DNA from 3 places in the Vibrio kasasachensis genome. Region 3 is predicted to be linked to each of the others. Evidence: predicted binding sites of a transcription regulator. Region 3 holds the regulator's gene; each other region holds the start of a gene.
What was found. Region 3 encodes PurR, which represses purine synthesis genes. Its sites were predicted from a motif close to TNANGNAAACGTTTNCNTNA; they were not measured.
Positions count from the first base shown of each region.

Region 1: a site for PurR is predicted at 3,744-3,763, ahead of L4C38_RS10190 (phosphoribosylaminoimidazolesuccinocarboxamide synthase). Genes of this name have one in related genera too.
Region 2: a site for PurR is predicted at 2,773-2,792, ahead of L4C38_RS12715 (NCS2 family permease). Genes of this name have one in related genera too.

Region 1 covers NZ_JAKJTB010000012.1:293,345-299,151, forward strand. The annotation lists gene L4C38_RS10170 (TRAP transporter permease) at 1-437, opposite strand, end outside; gene L4C38_RS10175 (TAXI family TRAP transporter solute-binding subunit) at 578-1,549, opposite strand; gene L4C38_RS10180 (glycerophosphodiester phosphodiesterase family protein) at 2,242-2,961, shown strand; gene L4C38_RS10185 (hypothetical protein) at 3,215-3,610, shown strand; gene L4C38_RS10190 (phosphoribosylaminoimidazolesuccinocarboxamide synthase) at 3,844-4,947, shown strand; gene L4C38_RS10195 (LysR family transcriptional regulator) at 5,079-5,807, shown strand, end outside.
Region 2 covers NZ_JAKJTB010000014.1:178,193-183,999, forward strand. The annotation lists gene L4C38_RS12705 (bifunctional 4-hydroxy-2-oxoglutarate aldolase/2-dehydro-3-deoxy-phosphogluconate aldolase) at 1-602, opposite strand, end outside; gene L4C38_RS12710 (phosphate-starvation-inducible protein PsiE) at 657-1,082, opposite strand; gene L4C38_RS12715 (NCS2 family permease) at 1,183-2,553, opposite strand; purine riboswitch at 2,621-2,720, opposite strand; gene gmk (guanylate kinase) at 3,083-3,706, shown strand; gene rpoZ (DNA-directed RNA polymerase subunit omega) at 3,819-4,091, shown strand; gene spoT (bifunctional GTP diphosphokinase/guanosine-3',5'-bis pyrophosphate 3'-pyrophosphohydrolase) at 4,129-5,807, shown strand, end outside.
Region 3 covers NZ_JAKJTB010000015.1:101,920-107,726, reverse strand. The annotation lists gene mukF (chromosome partition protein MukF) at 1-12, opposite strand, end outside; gene cmoM (tRNA uridine 5-oxyacetic acid(34) methyltransferase CmoM) at 21-806, opposite strand; gene elyC (envelope biogenesis factor ElyC) at 921-1,724, shown strand; gene torR (two-component system response regulator TorR) at 1,793-2,503, opposite strand; gene torD (molecular chaperone TorD) at 2,743-3,396, shown strand; gene purR (HTH-type transcriptional repressor PurR) at 3,598-4,602, shown strand; cyclic di-GMP riboswitch class I at 4,754-4,836, shown strand; gene L4C38_RS13225 (TfoX/Sxy family DNA transformation protein) at 4,949-5,542, shown strand; gene L4C38_RS13220 (TVP38/TMEM64 family protein) at 5,648-5,807, shown strand, end outside.

The DNA.
Region 1 (5,807 bases), on a different contig from region 3:
CCTAGCACACGCCGAGCGGCTTCAAGCAATAGAGGCAAACCGATCAGTGCAGTGGCAAAATCTCCTGAGGTCAGGATACCCGGACGAGTTGCAAGTTCTTCATAAAGAACAAATAAGTAGAGTGCTGAAGCACAAGCGATCAAACCAAACATCATATCGGTTGCCGGTACTCGATCTCTTGCAGAACGCTTTAACGCAGGAAATACCAAAAAAGCGAGCAGCAAGGCAAAGCCCAGATGAATAGCACGAGTTTCGGTATCGTTCATCACACCAAAGCCGACCACAAAAGGTAACGGCGAAGCAATCCAAAGTTGAAATAGTGACCAACACAAAGCCAGTAACGTAATGGTTTTTTCCATCACTCCACCGGGTAAACGTACGCCAACATCCTGAGCGATTAACTCTTGAGCCGACGTCGGAGCTGCAGTTGCAGACATCGGTTTATCCATAATATTTCTCAAATTAAAAAGCTAAGCCCTACCAAGGGACCCGCGTAGGGCTTAGAAGTGGAAAAAATCTAAATAGGAAAATAAAACGTATTTCACTATCTGATTAGTGAACAATTTGATGATGATGTTTACAACCAACCACGCTCTTTGTAGTAACGAACAGCGCCTTCATGCAGTGGTGCAGATAAGCCTACTTCTATCATTTCAATCTCTTTGAGATCTTTAAACGCTGGATGTAAGCGCTTGAAACGGTCGATATTGTCGAATACTGACTTAACAACTTGATAAACCAATTCAGGATCAGTTTCTGCCGTGGTTGATAATACCGCTTTGCCACCAATTGAAGGGGTATCATTGGGATTGCCACGGTACATTCCGCCCGGAATCACCGCTTTAGTAAAGTACGCTTTGTCGGCTAACAATTTATCGATATCAGAACCTGTCACCGCCACGAGCACGGCATCCGTTGTAGTGGATGCCTCTTGGATTGCTCCATTTGGGTGACCGACAAAATAGCTCATCACATCAATATTGTTATCACTCATGGCTGAAGCTTGCTCTGCCGGTTTTAGATCTGATACCAAACTAAATACAGAAGGCTCCCATCCCTTTACTTGCATGATCTGCTCAAATGTATCGCGCTGACCAGACCCCGGATTACCAATATTTACACGCTTACCGATCAAATCTTCAAGATGACTTATATTGGCGTCTTTACGCGCCAAAATTGTGAACACTTCACTTTGAAGAGAAAATACCGCGCGGATGTTTTTCATAGGCTGACTATTTTGAAATGGTGCAACACCTTCCAATGCCTTGAATTGATGATCGGACTGCATAATGCCGAAGTTGTATTCGCCACTGCGTAAACCATTAACGTTAGCGACTCCTCCACCACTGGCTGGAGCGTTACACTTAATGCCATGCTCGTCTCCGCCGCGGTTAACGAAACGACAGATTGACTGACCAGCAACATAATAGACGCCTGTTTGTCCTCCGGTACCTATCGTCGCAAACTCAGCGGAAGCATTGACATTCTCACTCAGTGAGATTCCACCAGCTATTGCTACACACATTGAAACTAGCATTAAGCCTTTCATTTCATATTTCCTTATAAAAACATCAATGGTTTTCTATGCAACAAATCAAACTCTCAGAAATCAAGCCTAGCAAAAGTACCACCTATCAAAGCTTGAGTGACCCAATAGTGCAGAGAAAAGTAAGTATCTGTAGATGTTGCCACTGTAATTTAGTTGCATAACTATTCTTTTATTATTCTATAGACTGCTGTTTTTTCATCAAAAACATGTTCATCTACGCACAAAAAGTTAGCACAACAACAAGAAAATCGACAAAACACAAAACGCATCATTTCTCACCATTCAAGAATGTTGCTAATATTGAAAATTTAGAAATCACGATCGTATATTGAGAAAATTTCGATAAGCTTATGTTTTAACGAAACATTGTGATGAAGAAAATTATGGGTTAAAAATCGAAAATCGAATACCGTTCTCACAGTCAGATTTTCAACTTGAGTAGCTTTATCAGCCATAATTCACTAATAGATCGTTTCCGCTATACCCAAGAAACTTGAAGGTGCAAGTAGGCGGCAAGTAAGAAAGTCCCCTGAGCATAGGTGAACTATGTGATTGGGGCGCACGAACACAGCCAACACCGCTGCAACTTCAAGTATCACGGATATATATAGGTAATTTAGAGATAAAATATTTTCACTCTATTGAGTTAAAGCTAAAATACTTAGGTGCTACAACACATAAAAGGAAAGGCAATGGCACTAACTATTGTGGGGCATCGCGGAGTGGCGGGGCTATATCCTGAGAACACTCTTGTTAGCATTCAAGCCGCGATTGATATGGGATTGACTTGGATAGAGGTCGATGTGCAACCGACCCGAGATAACCAACTGGTGGTTTGTCATGACCATACGATTGATCGATGTAGCAATGGTTTTGGTCGTGTTGATCAGTACACCTTAGAAGAACTTCAACAATTCGACTTCGGCGCATGGTTTTCTCCGCAGTTTAACTTCCAATCAATAATGAGCCTAACGCAGTTGCTCAAGCTAATCGCTCCGCTTGATATTGGGTTAAACATCGAAGTGAAAATTGATACGGATCGCTATACTGATGTCGTAAACGAACTCAATATACAATTGCATCAATTCAATTTCGCTAGAGATAGAATTCTTATTTCTAGTTTTGACCACGCCACTCTTCGGCAGGTTTATCGCTCTGAGATCGACCACCCAATTGCAGTATTGAGCGAAAGATTAACAGACAATGATTGGCAACTACTCAGTGAAATTCACGCCGTTGCTTGTAATCTCAATATTAAATACGCCAACAAACAGCAAGTGAACAAGTTAAAAAATTCAGGCTATCAAGTCTGGTGCTTTACGGTAAACAACCCGAATCAATTGACGCACCTACCAAATATAGATGGTATTTTTAGTGATTATCCTCATCGTTTCCAAACAAACATCGTATAGGTCGCTAACCCAAACCACTGCACACAACATCTATTCATTCCTTTATATACAGTATTAGACCAGAGCCTTTGAGTAAGTTGGCTTTGGTTACCCCATGTTTAAACATCAATAAAAACACAATAATTTCAATGAATTAATAATATTCCATTCAAGTCGAGCCGTCGGCTCGATTAATTATTACACAAAAACCTTGACCACTCCTGATGAAACAACTACTGTATAACCATACAGTGTGTACATAAGGACAGTAATCATGATTTATTCAAATACTCACAGTCGTACTTTTTCAAAATACAATGTTTTGGCTCAGCCTACCCAACCTATGAACATTGATGACTCGGTGTTGAATCGTCTTGCTGGTCTTTCTATACAAAAGCAATGGATTTTTTTCACGGCGGAATGCCCTCGCCCTGACTACTCACAATTTTCTGCATCTAATATTAGCTGCCAGAAAATTATTCAGCTCAAGCCTTCTAACTCCCAATCTGAACTGGCAATTGTAATTAAGGCAATCAAATCAAACAACGCGAGCGCCGTTGTGGCTTCAACTCAAATAGACTGTGTAAACCAATCTCTCTTACAAGATCTTGCATTCCGTCATGGCTGTGAAGTATTTTTTGTTGAAGGCAGAGCAAGTCAGTTCCATTAATAAGTTCAACAGAATTCAGCACTGTCTTTTGCCCCTCCTATATTGAGGGGCCTTTCTTTGTAACCGAATTCACTGTTCTCGCTAGACGATCATTTTTTATTGATTCTTATCTGAACACGACTGCACTAAAAAATTAAGCAAACGTTTGCTTTTTATCTGGAAGCCACCCTCAATTCTGGTATTATGCTTGCCAATCGCACTAGTCATTTTCTTGTAAACGATAGGAATATCTCATGAGTCTCGCAGATCAAGTTCTCGCCGTTAACGACGACCTACCTATTCGCACTAACAAACCGGTTCATAGTGGCAAAGTTCGTTCTGTTTATTGGTTAACAGAAGAAGATAGCCGACGTTTAATTAAAGAGAAAGGTTACAATGTCGCGCCGGATGCACCTTTAGCTATCATGGTAATCAGTGACCGAATCTCTGCGTTCGATTGTATTTGGCATGGTGAAGGAGGCTTAAAAGGCGTACCCGGTAAAGGTGCTGCGCTTAATGCAATCTCTAATCATTGGTTTAAATTATTTAAGCAAAATGGTTTAGCTGACAGCCACATTCTCGATATTCCACATCCATTGGTTTGGATAGTACAAAAAGCCAAACCAATTATGATTGAAGCAATTTGCCGCAAGTACATCACCGGTTCGATGTGGCGTGCTTATAGCAAAGGCGAGCGAAATTTTTGTGGTATAGAGTTGCCAGAAGGGTTAGAAAAAGACAAACCACTCCATGAGCTACTAATGACGCCTTCTACCAAGGGAATTTTAGAAGGAATTCCTGATGTTCCTGCAGCAGATGATGTCAACATCACCCGCAAGAACATTGAAGACAATTATGCCGCATTTAATTTCTCATCCTCTGATGACATTGCGGTATACGAAACCCTACTAAAGCAAGGTTTCAATGTAATTAGTGACGCTCTAGCTCAAGTTGATCAAATCTTTGTTGATACGAAATTTGAGTTTGGTTATGTCACGGATGCATCTGGTCATGAAAAGCTGATCTACATGGATGAAGTTGGAACGCCTGATTCATCTCGTATCTGGGATCAAAATGCTTACCAACAAGGTAGTATCATCGAAAACTCGAAAGAAGGCTTCCGCCAATTCTTACTGAACCACTTCCCTGATGCAGACATTCTATTAAACAAAGACCGAATGCCAGAACGTGAAGCATTGGCACGCGATAACGAATTACCACTAGATGCGCTAATGGGGATTTCACATACGTATACCGCTATCGCTGAAAAAGTTATCGGTCACCCAATAGAGTTAAGTGCGAATCCAAAACAAGAAATTATCGATATCCTTGCCGCTCAATACGGCTTGATTGATTAAGGCTCACTTGTTCACATAGTGAAAAAGCGCTCTTGAACTACGGGCGCTTTTTTTTACCATATCGATAGTCGTCGCCCGATGCAGAGCGCGCTATAATAACGCCCTCTGCATTTGTTATTGAATTCTTAATCATGGATTTTGTTGCCCTTTCTCGCATTAGCTTAAAACACCTAACCGTCTTGCACGTCATGCTCAGTACCCATAGCGTAACTCAAACGGCAAATACCTTATATGTCACGGCATCAAGTGTGAGTAAGACAATTAGCCAGCTTCGAGAACAGCTAAACGACGAACTGTTTTACCGAGATGGTTCACAGCTAGTGCCGACCCCATTTGCTCTCGGGATTGCACCACAGATTCATAAGATCCTTGCCTGTATGAACGGTATTCTTCATCAAGGTGATTTCAAACCAGAGTGTTTTACTGGCTCTATTTCGCTCTCCATGCGAGAAAGTACCTTCGAGTTATTCGCAGAGAAAATCAGTCAAATATGCACTCAGCTCCCTGCAGCTAATCAAATTAAAGTTTATGCGAAAGAACAAATGAGTTTCGATGCTTTGATCCGTGGTCAAGTCGACTTTATGTTGTTACCCCATGACATTAGCCAGCCTCCAACCAAAAGCCGCGAATTAGTATGGAAGCAAATGTTTAGTGATAAGATGATCTGCTTAATGAATCCCCACCATCCCCTAATTGATGAAGATCTCACTATTGAAGCCTACCTCTCCTATCAGCACATCGGTATTCACGATAGAGATCTGTCAGAGCCATACTTCGAACAGAACTTAAAGCAGCAATACGGTAGCCGACAAGTCGCTATTTCAGTGTCAGATTTCGGCGCGGCAGCTGTTTTGTGTCAT
Region 2 (5,807 bases), on a different contig from region 3:
CGAGCTAAACGACCAATCTCATCCCAACGACCTTCGTTGATCAACACTTTATCGACCATCCACGTACCACCACAGGCGATCACGCGATCAATGGATAAATAGTCATTAACGTTTTTATGGCTAATGCCACCGGTTGGCATAAATTGAATTTGAGTATATGGACCAAGCAAAGCCTTAAGCATGTTAATACCACCTGATGCTTCTGCCGGGAAAAATTTCAGCGTGGTTAAGCCCATTTCAATCGCCGCTTCTACTGTACTCGGGTTATTGACGCCCGGTACGATATCAATACCAATTTCACGACATGCATTAACCGTATTAGGGTTAAAGCCCGGAGAAACCACAAACGTTGCACCTGCATCTTTAGCCGCTTGCGCTTGCTGACCATTTAGCACGGTACCAGCACCAATTAGCATATCAGGTTGCGCTTCACGCAACAGACGAATAGCCTCAACAGCAGCGTCAGAACGAAAAGTAATTTCGGCCGCAGGTAAACCATTCTCAGCCAACGCCTTACCGAGTGGAACAATATCTTGTGCACGCTCGATGGCAATTACTGGAATAACCTTAATCGCGGCAAGCTGCTGTGCAATAGTAGTCATGAGATCTTCCTTGCTATGAATTGAATTAATAATTTATAAGACTGCTGTAGTGGCTTACTCATCTTTCTCAGATGTATTGCCATCAATATAAGGCCAATAATGATGACCCACACGTATGATTAGCGTAGCTGCAGCAAGCATAAATGCCGCCAAAGACAACCACACAATCATCACTGAATCCAACTCTTTCATCCCCAATGTGATATAGCGAGCAATCGCCATCATCGCAATATAAATCGGATAGCGCACCGGTATTTTACCATTCATCACGAACTGTCCGACCATTGCCAACACTTCAAGGTAGATAAACATCAATAAAATATCGGTCAGCTGCACTCGCCTTTGCACATAGATATGTACAAACTCTTCCACCATAGCCCACACGGTAGCCAAGGTTATCGCAACGAGTAAAATCGCTTCTAGGATATGAAATATTTTAAGAAAGGGGCGACTAAAGGACTTTGGAAGGTGAGAAGGCATGATTTAAAGCTCATATATAATTAACGTCTAATGGTTAATTTTATCACGGCTTTTTGAAGATGGGATGACCCTGCATTACACAGGGTCGTTTTATTTACACTTAAAGTAACACTAGGTAGGCAAGGAACACCAAAGACAGCACATAAATTGCTGGGTGGACTTCTTTACGACGACCAGCCACAACCATAGTAAAGCAGTAGCTAATAAAGCCCATTGCCATACCGTTAGCCGGAGAAAAGCTCAGCACTGTAAACATAATGGTAAAGAAAGCTGAAATGCGTGACTCTTTTTTATCCCAATCGATTTGACCTAAACGACCGATCATATAGATACCAACCACCACCATCGCAGGGGCCACCATTGCGGCTGAGAAAATCGAGAACAGTGGATAAAGGAACAGTGCCAGCAAGAACATACCCGCCACCAATACCGCCGCCAGACCTGTCTTCGCACCTTGTGAAGAGGCTATACCTGACTCAGAAAACGCGGTGATAGAAGTAGTGCCTAAAATAGAACCAATCACAGTACCGCCGGCATCCGCAACGAGTGCTGAACGTGCATTTGGCACTTTACCGTCTTCATCAATAATACCCGCATCGCGACCAACACCGATGATGGTGCTGAGACCATCAAAGAAATCGACAATCAAGAAAATCACCACAATAAACAGTAGATCAAACCACTTATCCATCGTAATCCCAGAAAGATCGAAAATCGCACCGAAGCTGCTGTCTATACTCGGCGGCATTGAAACCATTTGATCAGGAATTGGCGCGTAGTTAGTGCCGAGCATTAAATCAGCAATGATGGTCAACGCAATTGCAGAAACAAACGAAATAAAGGTCGCCAGTTTAATATCACGCACCATACAACCGAGTGCGATGAAGATACTGATGTAGGCTATCAGTACTTGTGGGTCCAAGATATCGCCCATGCTAACCAAGATGATTGGGTTAGAGACAATAATTCCCGCATTCTTTAAGCCAAGAAACGCAATGAACAAACCGAGTGAAACGGTAATCGACAGTTTTAGATCTTCCGGCAACGATTCAATCATTGCTTTTCGAATGTTGGTCATCGATAGAATGAGATACAGCACACCAGAAAGGAAAATACCAAAAAGTGCTTCGTGCCATACCACGGCTACCGAACCGCTAAGTAACATGCCTTTAAAAAAGCCATTCATACTCATGCCCGGCGCCAACATTACAGGGTAGTTGCCCCAAATGCCCATAATCAAGGTCGCAATCGCCGCAGAGATCGCAGTAGCAGTAAAGACTGCACCTTTATCCATTCCTGGAATGCCGCCCAAAATCGCTGGGTTAACCGCAAGAATGTAGCTCATCGCCAAAAAAGTAATAAAGCCAGCATACAGCTCTGTGCTTACCGTAGATTTTCGCTCTGAGATCTTGAAGATCGATTCAAGAACATTCGATGTTTTTTGCTTATTTAAAGTAGATTCGAGACTCACAATGTAACCTTAACAACTTGATAAAATAGTAATCGGGTACACATGCTGAACAGAGAAAACCCTCGCACTCACTGCAAGGACTTACTGTAGTCACCAAGGTAGGCTCGGTGGTAGAAACATCCAGTCCAAATCACTAGATATATACAGCACGTAAACGTTTGCGCGGATTGTAATGAGTTACAATAAAAGTTCAATGCTTTTCCATCATCTAACGTGAAATAAAACAAACGCTTGCGGGTATACATACAAAAACTCACTCTCAATTAATCACCTAAGTGCATACTAACTTATTCATTCACACACTCGAAAAGATTAGCGATGGCTCTCAAATAACTAAAATCACGGCAACTACATTCACTAGCTCGGCACACTTGTTATCCTTGTAATGATCCTTATGATCGTGCTACTCTTCGCCTCCATTTTTCTGACCTATTTTTCACCGTTCAGGTGATGTTTATAGGTCAGTGCTATCTTTAAACTGTCGACTCTTCTTATTCGACACCATCCAACCGAATGTGGAACGTTACATATGGGCAAAGGTACTCTCTATATCGTCTCGGCACCGAGCGGCGCTGGTAAATCTAGCTTGATCTCAGCGATGCTGGAAACCAATCCAACATACGCGATGAAAGTATCTGTATCTCACACAACGCGCGGCATGCGTCCAGGTGAGCAAGATGGTGTGCACTATCACTTTGTGCAAAAAGAGCTTTTCGAAGAGTTAATCGAGCAAAAGCAGTTTCTTGAATACGCAGAAGTATTCGGCAACTACTACGGCACATCTCGTGTATGGATCGAAGACAATCTTGATAAAGGTATTGATGTCTTTCTAGATATCGACTGGCAAGGTGGTCGTCAAATCCGTGAGCAAATGCCTCTGGCGAAAAGCATCTTTATTCTACCGCCATCAAACGGTGAGCTAGAACGTCGCCTAAATGCTCGAGGTCAAGACAGTGAAGCTGTCATTGCAAAACGCATGGCAGAAGCAAAATCAGAAATTTCTCACTATAGCGAGTATGACTACGTTATCGTGAACGACGACTTTGATAGTGCACTGATGGACTTTAAAGCCATCATCCGTGCAGAACGATTGAAGCATGATAAACAAGCTGCTAAATATAAAGGTATGCTTGACGCTCTATTGGCTGAGTAAGGGTTCCCAAAAGCCATTCACAGACGAGGCAACGCTTTGGCTAGAATATAGTAGCTTAAGCCTGTATAATTTCTCGTCATTCAAAATTTTAGTTAACTAATTTGGAGTCCTCATGGCACGCGTAACTGTTCAAGACGCTGTTGAAAAAGTTGGCAACCGTTTCGACCTAGTACTGATTGCGGCTCGCCGCGCTCGTCAAATGCAAACTGGCGGCAAAGATTCACTAGTGCCAGAAGAGAATGATAAACCTACGGTTATCGCTCTACGCGAAATCGAAGAAGGTCTTATTACTAAAGAGATCCTTGATGCACGTCAGCGTCAAGAACAGCAAGAGCAAGAAGCAGCAGAACTGGCAGCAGTAAGCAGCATTGCTCACAGTCGCTAATCTGACTTTCTCTACAACTATCTTCCGGGCCTAAAGTTTGTATCTATTCGATAGCCTCAAAGACGTTGCCCAAGAATACCTAACAGAGCCTCAAATTGAGGCTCTGCGTCAATCTTATGTGGTAGCGAAAAATGCCCATGAAGGGCAGACCCGTTCAAGCGGGGAACCTTATATCATCCACCCTGTTGCGGTTTCACGTATCTTGGCTGAAATGCGTCTGGATATTGAAACTCTTCAAGCTGCACTCTTACACGACGTCATCGAAGATTGTGATGTCTCCAAAGAAGATCTTGAAGAAAAGTTCGGCATAACTGTGGCTGAATTGGTGGACGGTGTCTCTAAGCTGGATAAGCTTAAATTTCGTGATCGCAAAGAAGCACAAGCTGAGAACTTCCGCAAAATGGTGCTTGCCATGGTGCAAGACATCCGCGTTATTCTGATTAAGCTTGCTGACCGCACACATAACATGCGTACTTTGGGTGCTCTTCGCCCAGATAAAAAGCGCCGTATTGCACGCGAAACTCTTGAAATCTACTCACCTCTTGCTCACCGCCTTGGTATCCATAATATCAAGACAGAGCTGGAAGAGTTGGGCTTTGAAGCCCTCTATCCAAACCGCTACCGCGTACTAAAAGAAGTGGTGAAAGCCGCGCGTGGTAACCGTAAAGAGATGATCCAACGTATCCACAACGAAATTGAAGGCCGCTTAGAAGACGTTGGTCTCAAAGCTCGTGTGGTGGGTCGTGAGAAAAACCTGTTCTCCATCTACAACAAGATGAAAACCAAAGAACAGCGTTTCCACACCATCATGGATATATATGCGTTTCGCGTTATTGTCGACACCGCAGATACTTGTTATCGCGCTCTCGGTCAAGTACACAGCTTGTATAAGCCTCGCCCAGGTCGCGTGAAAGACTACATTGCAGTACCAAAGGCAAACGGCTATCAATCTATTCATACTTCCATGGTTGGCCCTCACGGCGTTCCCGTTGAAGTACAGATCCGTACTGAAGATATGGATCAAATGGCAGATAAAGGTGTTGCTGCTCACTGGATTTACAAAGGCAATGGCGATCGCACAGGTACCACCGCTCAGGTGAAAGCCCAACGTTGGATGCAAAGCCTGCTTGAGCTACAACAAAGCGCTGGTAACTCTTTTGAATTTATCGAAAACGTAAAATCTGATCTGTTCCCAGATGAGATTTACGTCTTTACGCCAAAAGGTCGCATTGTTGAGCTGCCATTGGGCGCAACAGCGGTAGACTTTGCTTACGCAGTGCATACCGATGTCGGTAACGCTTGTGTTGGTGCGCGTGTTGATCGCAACCCATACCCACTAAGCAAATCTCTGAAAAACGGTCAAACGATTGAGATCATTTCCGCACCAGGCGCACGTCCAAATGCGGCATGGCTAAACTATGTGGTGACTTCTCGTGCCCGTACTAAGATCCGTCAAGTGCTGAAAACCATGCGCCGTGAAGAGTCTATTACTCTGGGTCGTCGTCTACTTAATCACGCTTTGGGTCGCCATAACATCGATTCAATCTACCCTGAAAATATTCAAGAAGTTCTCACCGATCTTCGTTTGGATAATATTGATGACCTGTTGGCTGCTATTGGCTTAGGTGAATTAATGAGCATTGTGATCGCGCGGCGCCTACTAGGTGATACCGATGAACTCACTACCACCAGCTCAATCCCTAGCAACTCAACCAG
Region 3 (5,807 bases):
CATCTCACTCATTGTTATTCCTATTTATCTTTCTTTTTTGCCCATACATGAATGTATCGACCTAATGAGAGGTAAGGCTCTTGACGACAAAATTTTTCTTCAAGTGCCAATACATCTTCAAACTGATAGTCGCCCATATACAATTGATTACCAATGTAATCACTGAAACAGCGAATGCCAGATTTACCGCAGATCTCATAGCCTGCGTTTTCAATCCACTTATACACGTCTTCGGGGACTAAACCTTTTTGCGGTTGTAGCTTAAAACGTTTGCGGTGAGGCATGCCCTTCAACACATGAGGAAGGTTGCCACATACGACATTTTTATAAACTAACCCATGCTGGTTATAAAACATCACCGAGGCAATACCACCCGGTTTTACTTGATCTAACACTGTTTCCAATGCCGCCTTAGGATCAACTAACCACTCCATCACTGCATGGAACATAACCAAATCCACAGCAGTTTCCATATGATTGGCAATCTCCTGCACGGGAGAGTGAATCAAGCGATAGTTGTCAAGCAGACCATTAGTTTCAATATCCTGTTTTGCCAACTGCAGCATTTCAGAAGATAGGTCACATAACGCAACTTGATGTCCGAGCTTGGCTATTTTTTGCGACACTTGTGCAAGACCACCGCCAGCATCAAGTACTTCTAGGCAACGTTGGTCACTCTGTAGCATGGCGAGAGCTTGTTCAAGATCTTGCCAAACAATTACTTGGCGAATCTCACCTTTGTCAGAACCATAAATGTTTTTTGCAAATTTGTGGGCAATATCGTCGAAATTACGGTCTTCAGTCACGGCGGCTTGAGTTATCATGTCTAATCGTGCTGCTATTCTGTCACAAGAAAGGCAGATATAAAGAGGGATTCTCTTAATTTATAATCAACTGGTGTTTTTTCGGACTATTTAAGTATGTTTGAGCTGAAAAAAGTCTTCTCTTCTTTGCTCATGCCTTTACCAGCGCTGCTGATCATAGGCTTTTTGGGCTTAATGTTAATTATGTTTACTAGGAAACAGAAGACCGGCTGTTTTGTGGTGCTCTTTTCCTTTATTGGCATCTTCCTTATCTCTTTCCAACCACTTTCCTCCCGTCTATTAATGCCACTAGAACGCCAATACACCGCTTTTTTGCCCGTCGATAAATCCATCGACTACGTTATGGTATTAGGCAGTGGGCATGTGGTGGATGATCAGATCCCACCGACTTCGGAGTTAAGTCGCACCGCATTGATGCGCTTGTCTGAGGGAATTCGTATTATGCGTATCTACCCAGGTTCAAAGCTCATTTTATCCGGCTATGCCGGCGGTACTGATGTAAGCAATGCGCGTATGATGGCAAAAGTAGCGTTAGCACTTGGCGTATCAAAATCGGACATCATCTTATTGGAAACCGCCAAAGACACATGGGAAGAAGCGCGCCAAGCGGCCGCGTTCGTAAAACGTAAAGAAGTCGTATTGGTGACTTCAGCTAGCCATATGAAACGTGCTCTGAACGAGTTTCACTCGGCAGGATTAGAGCCTTACCCGGCTCCAACTAACTATCTAGCACAGGACCAAATCAATCAGTTCTGGAGTAAATACACGCCAAAAGCGATTTATCTGGAACAAACTGAGCGCTACTGGCATGAGACGCTTGGACGAATTTGGCAAAGCTTACGCAACTGGGCTTCAGATTACGAAGAGAAGAGTATCGAAGCTTCACAAAGTAAAGTGTAGTCCTCGATTAGAGACATAAAAAAACCGAAGCTTAAGCTTCGGTTTTTTTATTAATACAGAGTGATGTATTAGTCACCAGCAAACATATACCCTTCACCGTGAACCGTCACAAAAATTTGCGGGTTCTTCGGATCAAACTCCATTTTAGCACGCATGCGACGAATCAAAACATCAATAGTACGGTCATTTGGCGCATCTACTCGATGGCTAATCATGTTCAAAATACGTTCGCGACTAAGAACTTGATTCGGGTACGAAGATAGTGCTACCAACAACTCATATTCTGCTTTGGTTAATTTAACTGGCTCGTTATTACGACTCAGTGCTCGACGTTGAATGTCAAACATCCACTCACCAAAACGGACAACATTGGTGTCATTTTTTTGGTCAGCGATAGTGCCTGCGTTGCGGGCTGCAGAAATACGCCACAGCAAGTTTTTCACGCGCACTAGTAGTTCGCGAAGTTCGAACGGTTTTGTCACATAATCGTCTGCGCCCATTTCTAGACCAACAATTTTATCAATGCTATCCGTGCGTCCTGTTACCAGGATAATTCCAATGTCCGATTGACTTCGTAGTTCTCGTGTTAACATCAAACCATCTTCACCAGGAAGATTGATGTCTAACATAACCAAGTCGATCGAATGATTTTGTAGCATGCTGCGCACTTGCTCTCCGCTTTCGGCTTCGCTGACGGTGTAACCTTCATTTTGAAAGTAGCCAACTAGCTTACTGCGAGTGACCGCATCATCTTCTACAACTAATACGTGATAGCTCATCTAAACCACTTAATTTACATTAGGAATTAATTTCAACTGTATTCTATTCATAAGTCGTAACATTTCTAGTCTTTGTTATATTAAACTCAAGAAAGATGATTTTTTATTGATTCAAAACAAACCTAGCTTAGTTGTTAACATTTTGCCATTTTTTGACCCATTTAGTCACAACATGCGTTATCGCTATTCATTTTTCTTCGCTAAAATACTAACAGTACGAAAACTTGGAGCATTATCAGATGCAAGAACTAAAAGCTTTTAATGAAAAGCGTGCAGAAATTTACTGGTGGTTTTCTAGTTTGTTTGCCAAAGAGCTTACAGAGGCAGAACTAGTTCAATATCAAAGCCCTGAAATTCGCAGCTTCCTAGCTGGTCTTGGTGAAAACCCAACACTAAAACCCGCAATTGATCGACTTGTTGACGCGCTAAATCGTCAGATCGATCGCGAGGATGGACAACTTGAACTTGCCGCTGATTTTTGTGACTTATTTTTAAAGTCAGACAAGGAATCAGCATTACCTTATGCCTCTATGTATGTGGGTAAGAGCGGTCTATTACATGATGAACCCGCGATAGAGATGGAAGCACTGCTCATTCAACACGGTGTTGCGATCAATAAAGAGATGAATGAACCTGCTGACCATATTGCCATCGAACTCGACCTCTTAGGTAATATGATTATTCGCTCAAATGAACTTGAGCAGGAGCGTCATTTAAATGATGCGCTCATCGAACAAGAATCCTTTATTCGTCAACATATTCTTAACTGGGTACCAAAATTCTCAGCAAAGAGCCAAAGTTTAGACTCGTTTGGCTTCTACTCTGCGGTTGTATCGCTTCTGGTTGCATTCCTAAACCTTGATTGCGACTATCTTGTTGGTGAAGCCGACTAAAATCCGACTTCCGTTTGATGGGAAAAGGTTTTCGTTTGCTACTGGCGACGATGCGGTCTAAAATCGTAACCGAAAACGATAAAAAATATGAATCAAGTGCAAACCGCTGTAAAAAAGCGGTTTTTGTATTTCTAATACTTCCTGCCAATTTATTCAAGAATGTGAATAGCTAGGTGGCAACTATAAATAGGATCACACCTTATGGCCACTATAAAAGATGTTGCGCGTCTCGCGGGCGTTTCAACAACAACAGTCTCGCACGTAATTAACAAAACTCGCTTTGTTGCAGAAACAACTCAAGAACGTGTAATGGAAGCAGTACAAGAGCTAAACTACGCTCCTAGTGCCGTAGCTCGTAGTTTGAAATGTAACAGCACGCGCACCATTGGTATGCTGGTTACTCAATCTACAAACTTATTCTTTTCTGAAGTGATTGATGGTGTAGAAAGCTACTGTTATCGCCAAGGTTATACCTTAATTCTGTGCAATACCGGTGGTATCTACGAGAAACAACGTGACTATGTCCGTATGTTGGCTGAAAAGCGTGTCGATGGTATTTTAGTTATGTGTTCAGATTTCACTGAAGAATTGAGTGAGATGCTTAATCGTCACAAAGATATTCCAAAAGTGGTCATGGATTGGGGTCCTGAAAGTTCGCAAGCCGACAAAATCATCGACAACTCAGAAGAAGGTGGTTACCTCGCAACGAAGTACCTAATTAAACATGGTCACACCGATATTGCCTGTTTAAGTGGTCACTTTGAGAAAGCTGCATGTCAGGAACGTATTCAAGGCTTCAAGCGTGCTATGGCAGAAGCTAACTTACCCGTGGACGAAGATTGGATTCTAGAAGGCAACTTCGAATGTGACACAGCTGTGCTAGCTGCGGACAAAATCGTTGCTATGGATAAGCGCCCTACCGCAATTTTCTGCTTCAATGATACGATGGCACTTGGTTTAATGAGCCGCCTACAGCAAAATGGCATCCGTGTTCCTGAAGATATGTCTGTCATTGGTTACGATAACATTGAACTGGCTGAGTACTTCTCTCCGCCATTAACTACAGTTCACCAACCAAAACGTCGTGTCGGTAAAAATGCGTTTGAAATCTTACTTGAGCGAATTAAAGATAAAGAACACGACAAACGAATATTTGAAATGCATCCAGAAATCGTTGAACGCTCTACAGTAGCTAAAATAAACTAAGCTAATGATTCCTATAACAATAGCTGATGGTCATCACATCAGCTATTGCTTTTCACATTCAACTTAATTCTTGCATTAGGATCACAAATATCTCATAGTGTTGTAATACTTCTATGTCGAAGTATCTTAATCTTTAGCAAAGCAAATTAAGTCACGCACAGGGCAAACCATTCTGAAAAGATGGGACGCAAAGCCACCGGCCTAAACATTATGTATGGCAGCGGGGTTACCGATGGTAGAAATGCACTCGTTAACGGATTACTCTCCTGATTTCTGCATTAGCTGCTATTCTCTCGGACCTGATTTGGTGGCGTATTATTATACACATACACCGAGAAAGTACTGAATGGATAAACCAATACTTAAAGACTCAATGAGGCTATTTCAGCCACTAGGTCGTATTAAATCTCGCTCTATGTTTGGTGGGTTTGGGATCTTCGCAGACGAAACAATGTTTGCGCTAGTTGTACACGACAAACTTCATATTCGTGCCGACAACACACTCACTAAGCAGTTTAAACAACAAGGTCTAGAGCCGTACGTGTATCACAAGCGTGGGTTCCCTGTTGTGACCAAATACTTTGCTTTAAGTGAAGAATGGCAGGACGATTGTGACCAAACACTGCAAGTTGCTCGTGAAGCGCTTGTTAAAGCACAAAGCGAAAAGTCTACTCAAGCTGAAGCCAAACCAACTCGCATCAAGGATTTACCCAATTTACGACTGGCGACAGAACGAATGCTTAAGAAAGTCGGTATCGACAACGTTAAGCAACTCGAACAAACTGGCTCTCTTGAAGCTTACAAGGCTATTCGAGAGTCACACGTTAGTGAAATAAGCCTTGAGCTATTGTGGTCGCTTGAAGGTGCAATAAAAGGAACACACTGGTCAGTGGTTCCGCAATCTCGTCGGGATGAATTACTTTCAAGGTTGCATAACTAAACTCTAAGCCAGCGATAATCGCTGGTTTTTTTTTGAAAGTTTTCGTTGGCTTTACGGTTCTTATTCAACAAGATAGTAAATGAACATCAAGTTCAGGAGAAAAAAATGAATAAGAAGCTTGTTATCGGAGTATTTCTCGTCGCGTTAATTGCCCTGCTGATCACGCAATTTGGTGATCAACTTACGCTGACTAATGCCAAAGCCCAACAAGCTGCACTGAGTGCATTTATCGAACAGAACTTCGTACTCGCAGCCCTGAGCTACT